Regions from separate parts of the Vulgatibacter sp. genome, predicted to be linked through region 1. Evidence: riboswitches for the same ligand, from Rfam matches in the RefSeq annotation. Region 1 holds a riboswitch; the other holds the start of a gene.
The links. Region 1 has a riboswitch for cobalamin ahead of ACESMR_RS12260 (TonB-dependent receptor plug domain-containing protein). Riboswitches for the same ligand answer to the same signal wherever they lie in the genome.
Positions count from the first base shown of each region.

Region 1 (4,194 bases):
GAGGGGATCTCGAGATCCGCAGGCGAAACATTGGGCATCTGATTCGTCATGGCTTCCTCCAGTGGCGATGTCGGGTGGAATGCGGGCCGGCACGCGGCGGGCCGGGTCGAGGAGGACGAGCGCTGCAGGTCCGACCGATGCGCCCAGCCCCAGCACGGCGAACGCGACGCTCCAGCCCTGCGCCGTTTCCGAGCCGAAGCGATGCAGGACGATCCCGAAGGCGAGCGGTCCGGCGAACGCGCCTGTGAAGCCGACCGTCGAATAGAACGCCATCGTCGTTCCGCGCAGCGCGGGATCCGCCCCGCGGACCAGACTCGATGTGAGGGCCCCCGAGTCCGCTGCGGCCAAAGCTCCGTAGACGAGAAGCAGCGCAAGCAGAACCCACGACGGCACGCCGCCGGCAACGATCCCGAGTGCGCAGCCGAGAAGCGCCGAGGCGGACATGATGCCGACGACCAATCGTCGCCAGCCGAGGCGCTCGGCGAGCTCGTTTCCCGCGAGGCTCGCCGGCAGCAGCAGCAGCGTAAGCGCCGCGGCGATCACCGTCGGATCGGGTCGAAGGGCATCGTCCGGCCGCTGGGCGTAGGCGAAGGCCAGGAAGCCCACGACCCACGACCAGAGCCCGAAGAGCTCGAAGTTGTGCGCCGCATAGGCGATCGCGCGGGCCGTGGCCGATCGGTCCTGCAGCACGAGCTTCCATCTCGAAAACGCGTTCTGGAGCAGCTGCGTGCGCACCGGCGCAGCGCCGTTCGAGCCGCCAACGAGGACGGCGATCGCCACGAACGAAAGCGCCGGCCCGATCGCAGCCAGGCCGAAAGCCCAGCGCCAGCCGAGCTGCTGGCCGATCGACCCGACGAAGAGAAACGAGGCGCTGGTCCCGAGTGCGTAGCAGCCCGTATAGAGCGCGATCGCCCGCGATTGGAACGCAACGCCGACCCGCTCGCCCAACAGCCGGAGACCCGGCATGTAGGTGCCGGCGAGGCCCGCGCCCATCAGGAGCTGTGCGACGGCGGCGGTCCCGGGGCCGCGGACCGCCAGAGCATAGAGGAGCGCGCCCGCCATGCTTCCACACGCGGCGCCCAGGTAGATCCTTCGCGCGCCATAGCCGTCGGTGGCCGAAAGAAGGATGGGTACGGCGAGCGCATAGCCGCCGTGAAACGCGCCGACGATCCAACCGGCCTGCGAAGGCGAGAGCGACCACGCGGCACGGAGCTCGGGAAGTTGGCCGATGAAGCCGGCGTGTCCGAGCATGCCGACCACCTGTGCGGCGCAAAGGCCGGTGATCAGCGCGCGCTCGTTCATTCTCGCCTCCGCTCGCCTGTCGAGGTCCAACCAGCTCGCTGGCGACCACCTCGCTGAACTGGTTGAATCACTCAACCATCGGACCAGGAAAAATCGGGTAGCTCGCCCGATGGCGAATTTACGTGGGCCGCAGGCCCTGCACGGCTCGCTGAAGAACGCGCAGTGCATCGAGGACCTCGGCCCGCCTACTTGGATCGATGGCAGCGAGCAGCGCCTGGCGCTGCGGGATCGTTTCCGCTTCGATCCGTTCCACGAGGCGCTCGCCCGCTGGCAGGAGACGAACGCAGCAGAACCGCGCGTCGTCGTGAAGGTCCCGTACGCGCTCCACGTACCCCTTCTTCTCGAGGCGGTCGATGATCCGCGTTGCGCCGCTCTTGCTCACGCCCAGGTCCTGCACGAAATCCTGGATCGCGGGCAGCCCTCGCTCGCTGGTCGCGCGCAGCGCCCGGTATTCCGAGAGCGTGATGTCGTGACAACACACCTGCTCTTCGCTCTGCATACCGAGCAGATGCACCAGAGCCGCGAGCACCTCGTTCAGCTCGCGCGCCTGGGCCACGGGAATCCTGGATGCACCGGTCATGCGTCGACACCCACATGGTTGCTTGAGTCAACCAAACGTAGAGAGAGGGCGGTTCGCTGTCAAGCGCGGCTGCGCGGGTACCGCGCCCGGCAGCGCCGCATGCACCGGGGGCCGCTGGCACGCCCGCTTGACTGCCGGCCGGGCGCGCGACTAGGTTGCGCGCCGGACGGAAAGCCGTGGGTGCCCGTGGAAGACACGGGAAAAGGGAAGCCGGTGTGATTCCGGCGCGGTCCCGCCACTGTAACCGGGCGAAGAGATCCCCAGCGTAGCGGCCACTCTCCCTTGGGAGGGGAAGGCCGGGGGTCTCGCAGGGCGAAGAAGCCCCTGCACCCGGGAGCCAGGAAACCTGCCCGCGGCCAGTCGAGGAGAGAGCTCGTCCCCGGTGCGATGGTCGCGCCGGCGCTCCCTCCGAAGCGGCGAAGAGCCGCGTTCGCGACCCCGCGCGAGAAGGGGCTGCGAGGTGGAAATGCTGGCCCTTCGGCCCGGCCTCCGCAGGCGCACGAGCCTGCGCGGATGGCCCTGCCCTCATGTCCTCGCAGCGGCGCTCCTCGTCGCTCCCGCCGTCGCCGCCGGCGAGGAGGACGTGCGCCTGGGAACCGTGACGGTGACCGCCGACGCGGAGGCGCCGCCCCCCGAACCCACCGTCGCCGAGGAGCCCACCGGCTTCGGCACGGTGGTCGAGACGAAGGACTTCGCGGGGCAGCAGATCGATGTGGCGGATCTGCTCCTCCACGCGCCGGGCACGCGGATCCACCGGGCCCCTGGCGGCGCCACCCTGAGGCTCCGCGGCAGCTCGTCGGAGCAGTCGTTGGTGCTCCTCGACGGCATCGCCCTCAACGCCGCTGCGGGCGGCGGCGTCGACCTGCGCACCATTCCCGCAGCGCTCCTCGAGCGCATCACCGTGCTGCGCGGCAACGAGGGCGCCCGCTACGGCTCCGGCGCCCTGGGCGGCGCCGCCCTCCTCGAGACCCGCGCCCTGCGCGACGAGGTCGGCGGCTCGGTCCGACTCTCCGCCGGATCGTTCGATTCCTATGCGGTCGACGGCGCTGCCTGGGGCGGCACCGGCGCGGCGACGGGCTTGGCGGCGATCACGTACCGCGACACCAGCGGCGCCTACGAGGGGCTCTACGATCCCACCCCGGAGGCCAACCCCGGCGACAGGACCCGCCGCACCGTCGAGAACAACGACGCCACCGACCTGAGCGCCCTGCTCAAGGGCCGCCTCGATCTCGGCGAGGGAACCGTTATCCACGCCCTCGCCCTGGGGAGTCTCGGCAGCAGGGGGCTCGCCGGGACCTATTACTTCCCCGACGATCACCGCAGGGACGAGTGGCGCCTCCTCACCGCGCTTCGGATCGAGGGCGATCCCCACGCGGACGTGCGCCTCTTCGGCGGCGTCGAGCTGCGGCACGACGAGGTGGCGGTCTGGTCCGACCGCCCCGCCTGCGGCGTCCTCTGCCAGCCCTTCACCGACGACGCCGGCAAGCCCTGGCAGATCGAGAACGTGCTCCTCGCCCGCACCGGCGCCGAGCTGGCGCCCACCGGCTGGACGCTCCTCCACGCGGAGGTGGCGCTCGGCAGCGAGTGGCTGCGGAGCCCCTACCATGCCGATCGCCAGCGGGAGCGGGTCGCCCTCTCCCTCGGCGACGAGCTCTACCTCGGCAGCAGCGTCACCGTCGCGCCGGCGCTGCGCTGGGAGAAGGTGGGCAAGCACGAGGGTCTCTCGCCGCGGATCGGCGTGGCCTGGCGGCCCCTCGAGGCGATCGAGCTCCGCAGCAACTGGGGCCGCACCTTCCGGGCCCCGAGCCTGGGTGAGCTCTACTTCGAGCAGGCCGGCGTCAAGGCCAACCCCGCGCTCGATCCGGAGTCCGGCTGGACCGTGGACGGCGGCGCGGTGCTCCGGCTCCCCCGGACGCTGGTGCAGCTCACCGGCTTCTACTCGCGAATCGAGGACCTGATCCTCTACGAGCTGGCAGGGGCGATGGTGAGCAAGCCGGCCAACTTCGACGACGCCGAGATCCGCGGCGGCGAGGTGGAGCTCTCGCTGCAGCCGCTGCGGCAGCTCACCGTCGGCGGCAGCTACAGCCTCGCCCAGACCCGCAACCTCCGCGACGCGCCGCACATCTGGAAGAAGGAGCTGCCCTACCGCCCCGCGCACCGGCTCCACCTCCGAGCCGTCTACCGCGCGGACGGCTACGAGGCCTTCGCCTCGGCGAGCCACCAGTCGGAGCAGTTCATCAACCGCACCAACACGTTCGCGCTCCCCGAGGCCACCACCGTCTCGGCCGGCGCCGGCGTGCGCCTCGTCAGCC
Region 1 is NZ_JAWLCN010000004.1:247,339-251,532, forward strand. Features, by position in the region: gene arsH (arsenical resistance protein ArsH) at 1-50, opposite strand, end outside; partial or broken gene ACESMR_RS12250 (MFS transporter) at 238-1,470, opposite strand; gene ACESMR_RS12255 (MarR family winged helix-turn-helix transcriptional regulator) at 1,421-1,882, opposite strand; cobalamin riboswitch at 2,044-2,251, shown strand; gene ACESMR_RS12260 (TonB-dependent receptor plug domain-containing protein) at 2,349-4,194, shown strand, end outside.

Region 2 (4,194 bases), on a different contig from region 1:
GTTGGGTGTCAAAGCCGCAGAACGTCGAGCGTTTTTGGGCTCGGGGCGGCAGTTGCCGCGCGGCGGCTTCCCCCGGCGGTGCGGTGCACGTAAAGTGGAGGTCGTCTGCACGGGGGGAGGCCATGCGCCGGCTCGTTCTTCTGTTGCCGCTGCTCGGTGGCGGCTGCGATCTGATCGGCTTCGGGCCGGAGATGGAGGGCGGCTGCTTCCGCACCGACGAGGAGGGCGTGCGGCGGGAGGTCTCGTGCTCGAGCCTATATGAGGACGAGGAGCCGATTGTTGCGCCGGATCTCGGCTACCAGGATCGGCGGATCCAGCTCACCGTGGCCGGCCAGCACCTGCGTCTCGCCGCAGGTGACGCCGACGAGGACGGGAGCGACGATCTGCTCGTCGCCGGCGACGTGCAGAAGCTCTACCGGATCGAGCGGGAGATGCTCACCGGCCTGCCCCTCGAGAGCGGGGAGGGCTGGAGCATCGACGGCTGGCTTGCGCCGCAGGTCGGCGACGTCGACGGCGACGGCCACCTCGATCTCTTCGCGAGGAAGTGGGGCGCGGAGCTCTACGGCTCGTCGGGGCTGATGCGCGGCAACGGTGCCGGTGGCTTTGCCGCGCCGGTGCCGCTCCTCGAGAAGGTGGAGGCGCTGGGGCCTGCGCCGTTCTCCGCGTTCGAGCGGCTGGAGCTGAGCGACGTCGACGGCGACGGGCGGGCCGATCTGCTCGGGCTCTACGGGAGCTGGTACTTCACCTGGGCCCGTGGTCTCGAGGGCGGGGGCTTCGCGCAGCCGGAGGCGTGGCTGGAGCCCTACGACGTGCAGGCGTTCCGGCCGAGGCAGCGTCCCACCTTCGCGTCGGGCGACCTCGACGGCGACGGCAGGCACGACGTGGTCTTCGGTGGGCACGGGGGGCTGGTGACGATCCTGGGGGCGGCGGACGGCTTCGGGGCGACGGTCACCTCGCAGCTCGGCGATCCCGGCTTCCTCCATGGCATCAGCCTGCTCGCCGACGTGGACGGCGACGGCCACCTCGACGCGGTGGTCGCGCCGATCAAGGAGGACGGCTACGGCATCCCCGAGACCTGGGTGCATCGGGGCGACGGCAGGGGCGGCTTCGAGCGGTGGCAGACGATCCACGAGCGCCGGGCGGGCTTCGGCCACGCCGCCGATTTCGACGGCGACGGGCGGGCCGATCTCTTCGCCGGCATGCACAGGAACCGGGTCGAGGCGCTGGGCTGGGACGGGACGGGGTGGAAGCTGGTCTTCGCCGCCACCGGCACCGACGACGAGTTTCTCCGCTACGTCTACGACATCGCCGTCGGCGATTTCGACGGCAACGGCTTCGTGGACGTGGCCTGGGCCACCTCCATCCCCGACGACTACGAGCGCTGCACGCTCGAGGTCGCCCTCGTCTCGCGGGACGAGGGGCCTTAGAGCGCCGGCCGATCGGTGAGCGAAGCTCCGTTGACAAGGCGACGCCTCGCCCCCTAGCTTGGCCCCCGTCGTCGGTGCCGAAGGCCGAGCAAGGGCCGGAGGCTTCGAAAGGGAACCCGGTGGAAAACCGGGACTGCCCCCGCAGCGGTGAGTGGGAACGAACGTCGCCATCGAGCACTGGCCTCTTTTCGAGGCTGGGAAGCGGCGACCAGTAGGAGTGGCTCTTTTCGGAGCCGCACGCCCACGAGTCCGAAGACCTGCCGGCGATGCGCCCGCGCGTGACGCGCGTGCGCTGACCTGGGCCTCGTGGGGAGGCCGGCAGGCCGGCAGCGCGTGCTCTCCCACGCCTCGTTTCCGTCCCGCTGCGCCCTTTTCCTGCAAGGCCCGTTTCCCGGCGACCGACGGGGTCGCCTTTCGGGTGCAGCATGCAGGCGATGACGGATGGAGCCCCCGCGGTGACGATGCGGGTGCGCAAGCGGGACGGAAGCCTCGAGCCGGTGGAGCTCGAGAAGATCGTGCGGCGGGTGCGGCGCTGCAGCGACGGGCTGGAACACGTCGATCCGCTGCGGGTGGCCACGCGCACCGTGAGCGGCCTCTACGACGGCGCCACCACCCGCGAGCTCGACCAGCTCTCGATCCAGACCGCGGCGGCGCTCACCGCCGAGGAGCCTGGGTACGCGCGCCTCGCTGCGCGGCTCCTCTCCGTCTTCGTCGAGGAGGAGGTCCGGGGGCAGGGGATCGAGAGCTTCTCCGCGTCGATCGCCCATGGCCACGAGCTCGGGCTCGTGGCGCCGCGCCTCGCCCGCCTGGTGGCGGCGCACGCGGAAGCGCTCGACGCGGCGATCGATCCGGCGCGGGATCGCCACTTCGAATATTTCGGCCTGCGCACCCTCGCCGATCGCTACCTCCTTCGCCATCCGCACAGCCGCGCGGTGATCGAGACGCCGCAGCAATTCTTCCTCCGCGTGGCGGTGGCGGTGAGCGACAGCATCGAGGAGGCGATCCGGCTCTACGGGCTCTTCTCCCGGCTCGAATACCTGCCGAGCTCGCCCACGCTCTTCAACGCGGGGACGAGCCACGAGCAGCTCTCCTCGTGCTTTCTCCTCGATTCGCCCGACGACAGCCTCGAGGCGATCTACGCGCGCTACCGCGACATCGCTCTGCTCTCGAAGTTCTCCGGCGGCATCGGCGTCGCCTGGCACCGCGTGCGCTCCGCGGGATCGCTGATCCGCTCCACCAACGGCCACTCCAACGGCATCGTCCCCTGGCTCAAGACCCTCGACGCGTCGGTGGCGGCGGTGAACCAGGGCGGCAAGCGCAAGGGCGCCGCGTGTGTCTACCTCGAGCCCTGGCATGCAGACGTGGAGGATTTCCTCGAGCTCCGCGACAACACCGGGGACGGAGGGCGGCGGGCCCATCATCTCAACCTCGCCAACTGGATCCCCGATCTCTTCATGCGGCGGGTCGAGGCGGGTGGGCGGTGGTCGCTCTTCGATCCCGCCACCGTGCCCACGCTGCCGGACCTTTGGGGCGAGGCCTTCGACCGCGCCTACGAGGCGGCGGAGGAGGCGGGGCTCGCGGTGCGCACCGTCGATGCACGGGAGCTCTTCGGCAGGATGATGCGGACGCTGGCGCAGACCGGGAACGGCTGGATGACGTTCAAGGATCCGTGCAACGCGCGCTGCAACCAGGTGGGCGAGGGGCGGACGGTGCACCTCTCCAACCTCTGCACCGAGATCGTCGAGGTCACCGGCGGCGGGGAGGTGGCGGTCTGCAACCTGGGGTCCGTCAACCTCGGCCGGTTCGTGGCGGGGGGTGCCTTCGACTTCGCGCGGCTCGAGGAGACGGTGCAGGTGGCGGTGCGCCAGCTCGACAACGTGATCGATCGCAACCTCTATCCGGTCCCCGAGGCGGCGCGATCGAACCAGCGCTGGCGTCCGGTGGGGCTGGGGGTGATGGGGCTGCAGGACGTCTTCTTCCAGCTCGGCCTGCCCTTCGACGGGCCCGAGGCCCGGGCGCTGTCGCGGCGGATCGCCGAGTCGATCTACCTGGCGGCGCTCTCCGCCTCCTGCGATCTGGCGGCGGAGCGCGGCGCCCATCCGGCCTTCGGCGAGACCCGGGCTGCGGCGGGGCAGCTGCAATTCGATCTCTGGGGCGCGGAGGCGAGCGATCTGCGCTGGGCGGGGGTGCGCGCGCGCATCGACGAACACGGCCTGCGCAACTCGCTGCTGGTGGCGATCGCGCCCACCGCGACGATCGCCTCGATCGCCGGTTGCTACGAATGCATCGAGCCGCAGGTCTCCAACCTCTTCAAGCGGGAGACCCTCTCCGGCGAGTTCCTCGTGATCAACCGCTACCTGGTCGAGGAGCTGCGCGGGCGCGGGCTCTGGACCGAGGCGGTCCGCAACCGGATCAAGCTGGCGGAAGGATCGGTGCAGGGGATCGAGGAGATCCCCGCGGCGGTGCGCGCTGTCTACCGCACCGCCTGGGAGCTGCCGATGCGATCCCTCATCGACATGGCGGCGGAGCGCGGCCCCTTCGTCGACCAGAGCCAGTCGCTCAACCTCTTCGTCGAGAGCCCGAGCATCGGCGTGCTCTCCTCGATGTACCTCTACGCCTGGAAGCGGGGTTTGAAGACCACCTACTACCTGCGCTCGCGACCGGCGACGCGGATCGCCAAGGCGACCGTGGCGCCAGCTGCTGCGGCTTCTGCGGTGGCGTGCTCCCTCGAGAACCCCGAGAGCTGCGAGGCCTGCCAGTGAGGCTC
Region 2 is NZ_JAWLCN010000002.1:708,893-713,086, reverse strand. Features, by position in the region: gene ACESMR_RS06930 (FG-GAP repeat domain-containing protein) at 123-1,427, shown strand; cobalamin riboswitch at 1,483-1,707, shown strand; gene ACESMR_RS06925 (ribonucleoside-diphosphate reductase subunit alpha) at 1,862-4,189, shown strand; gene ACESMR_RS06920 (ribonucleotide-diphosphate reductase subunit beta) at 4,186-4,194, shown strand, end outside.
Region 2: it holds a riboswitch for cobalamin, as region 1 does, so the genes downstream of both, ACESMR_RS06925 (ribonucleoside-diphosphate reductase subunit alpha) here and ACESMR_RS12260 (TonB-dependent receptor plug domain-containing protein) in region 1, are expected to answer to the same signal.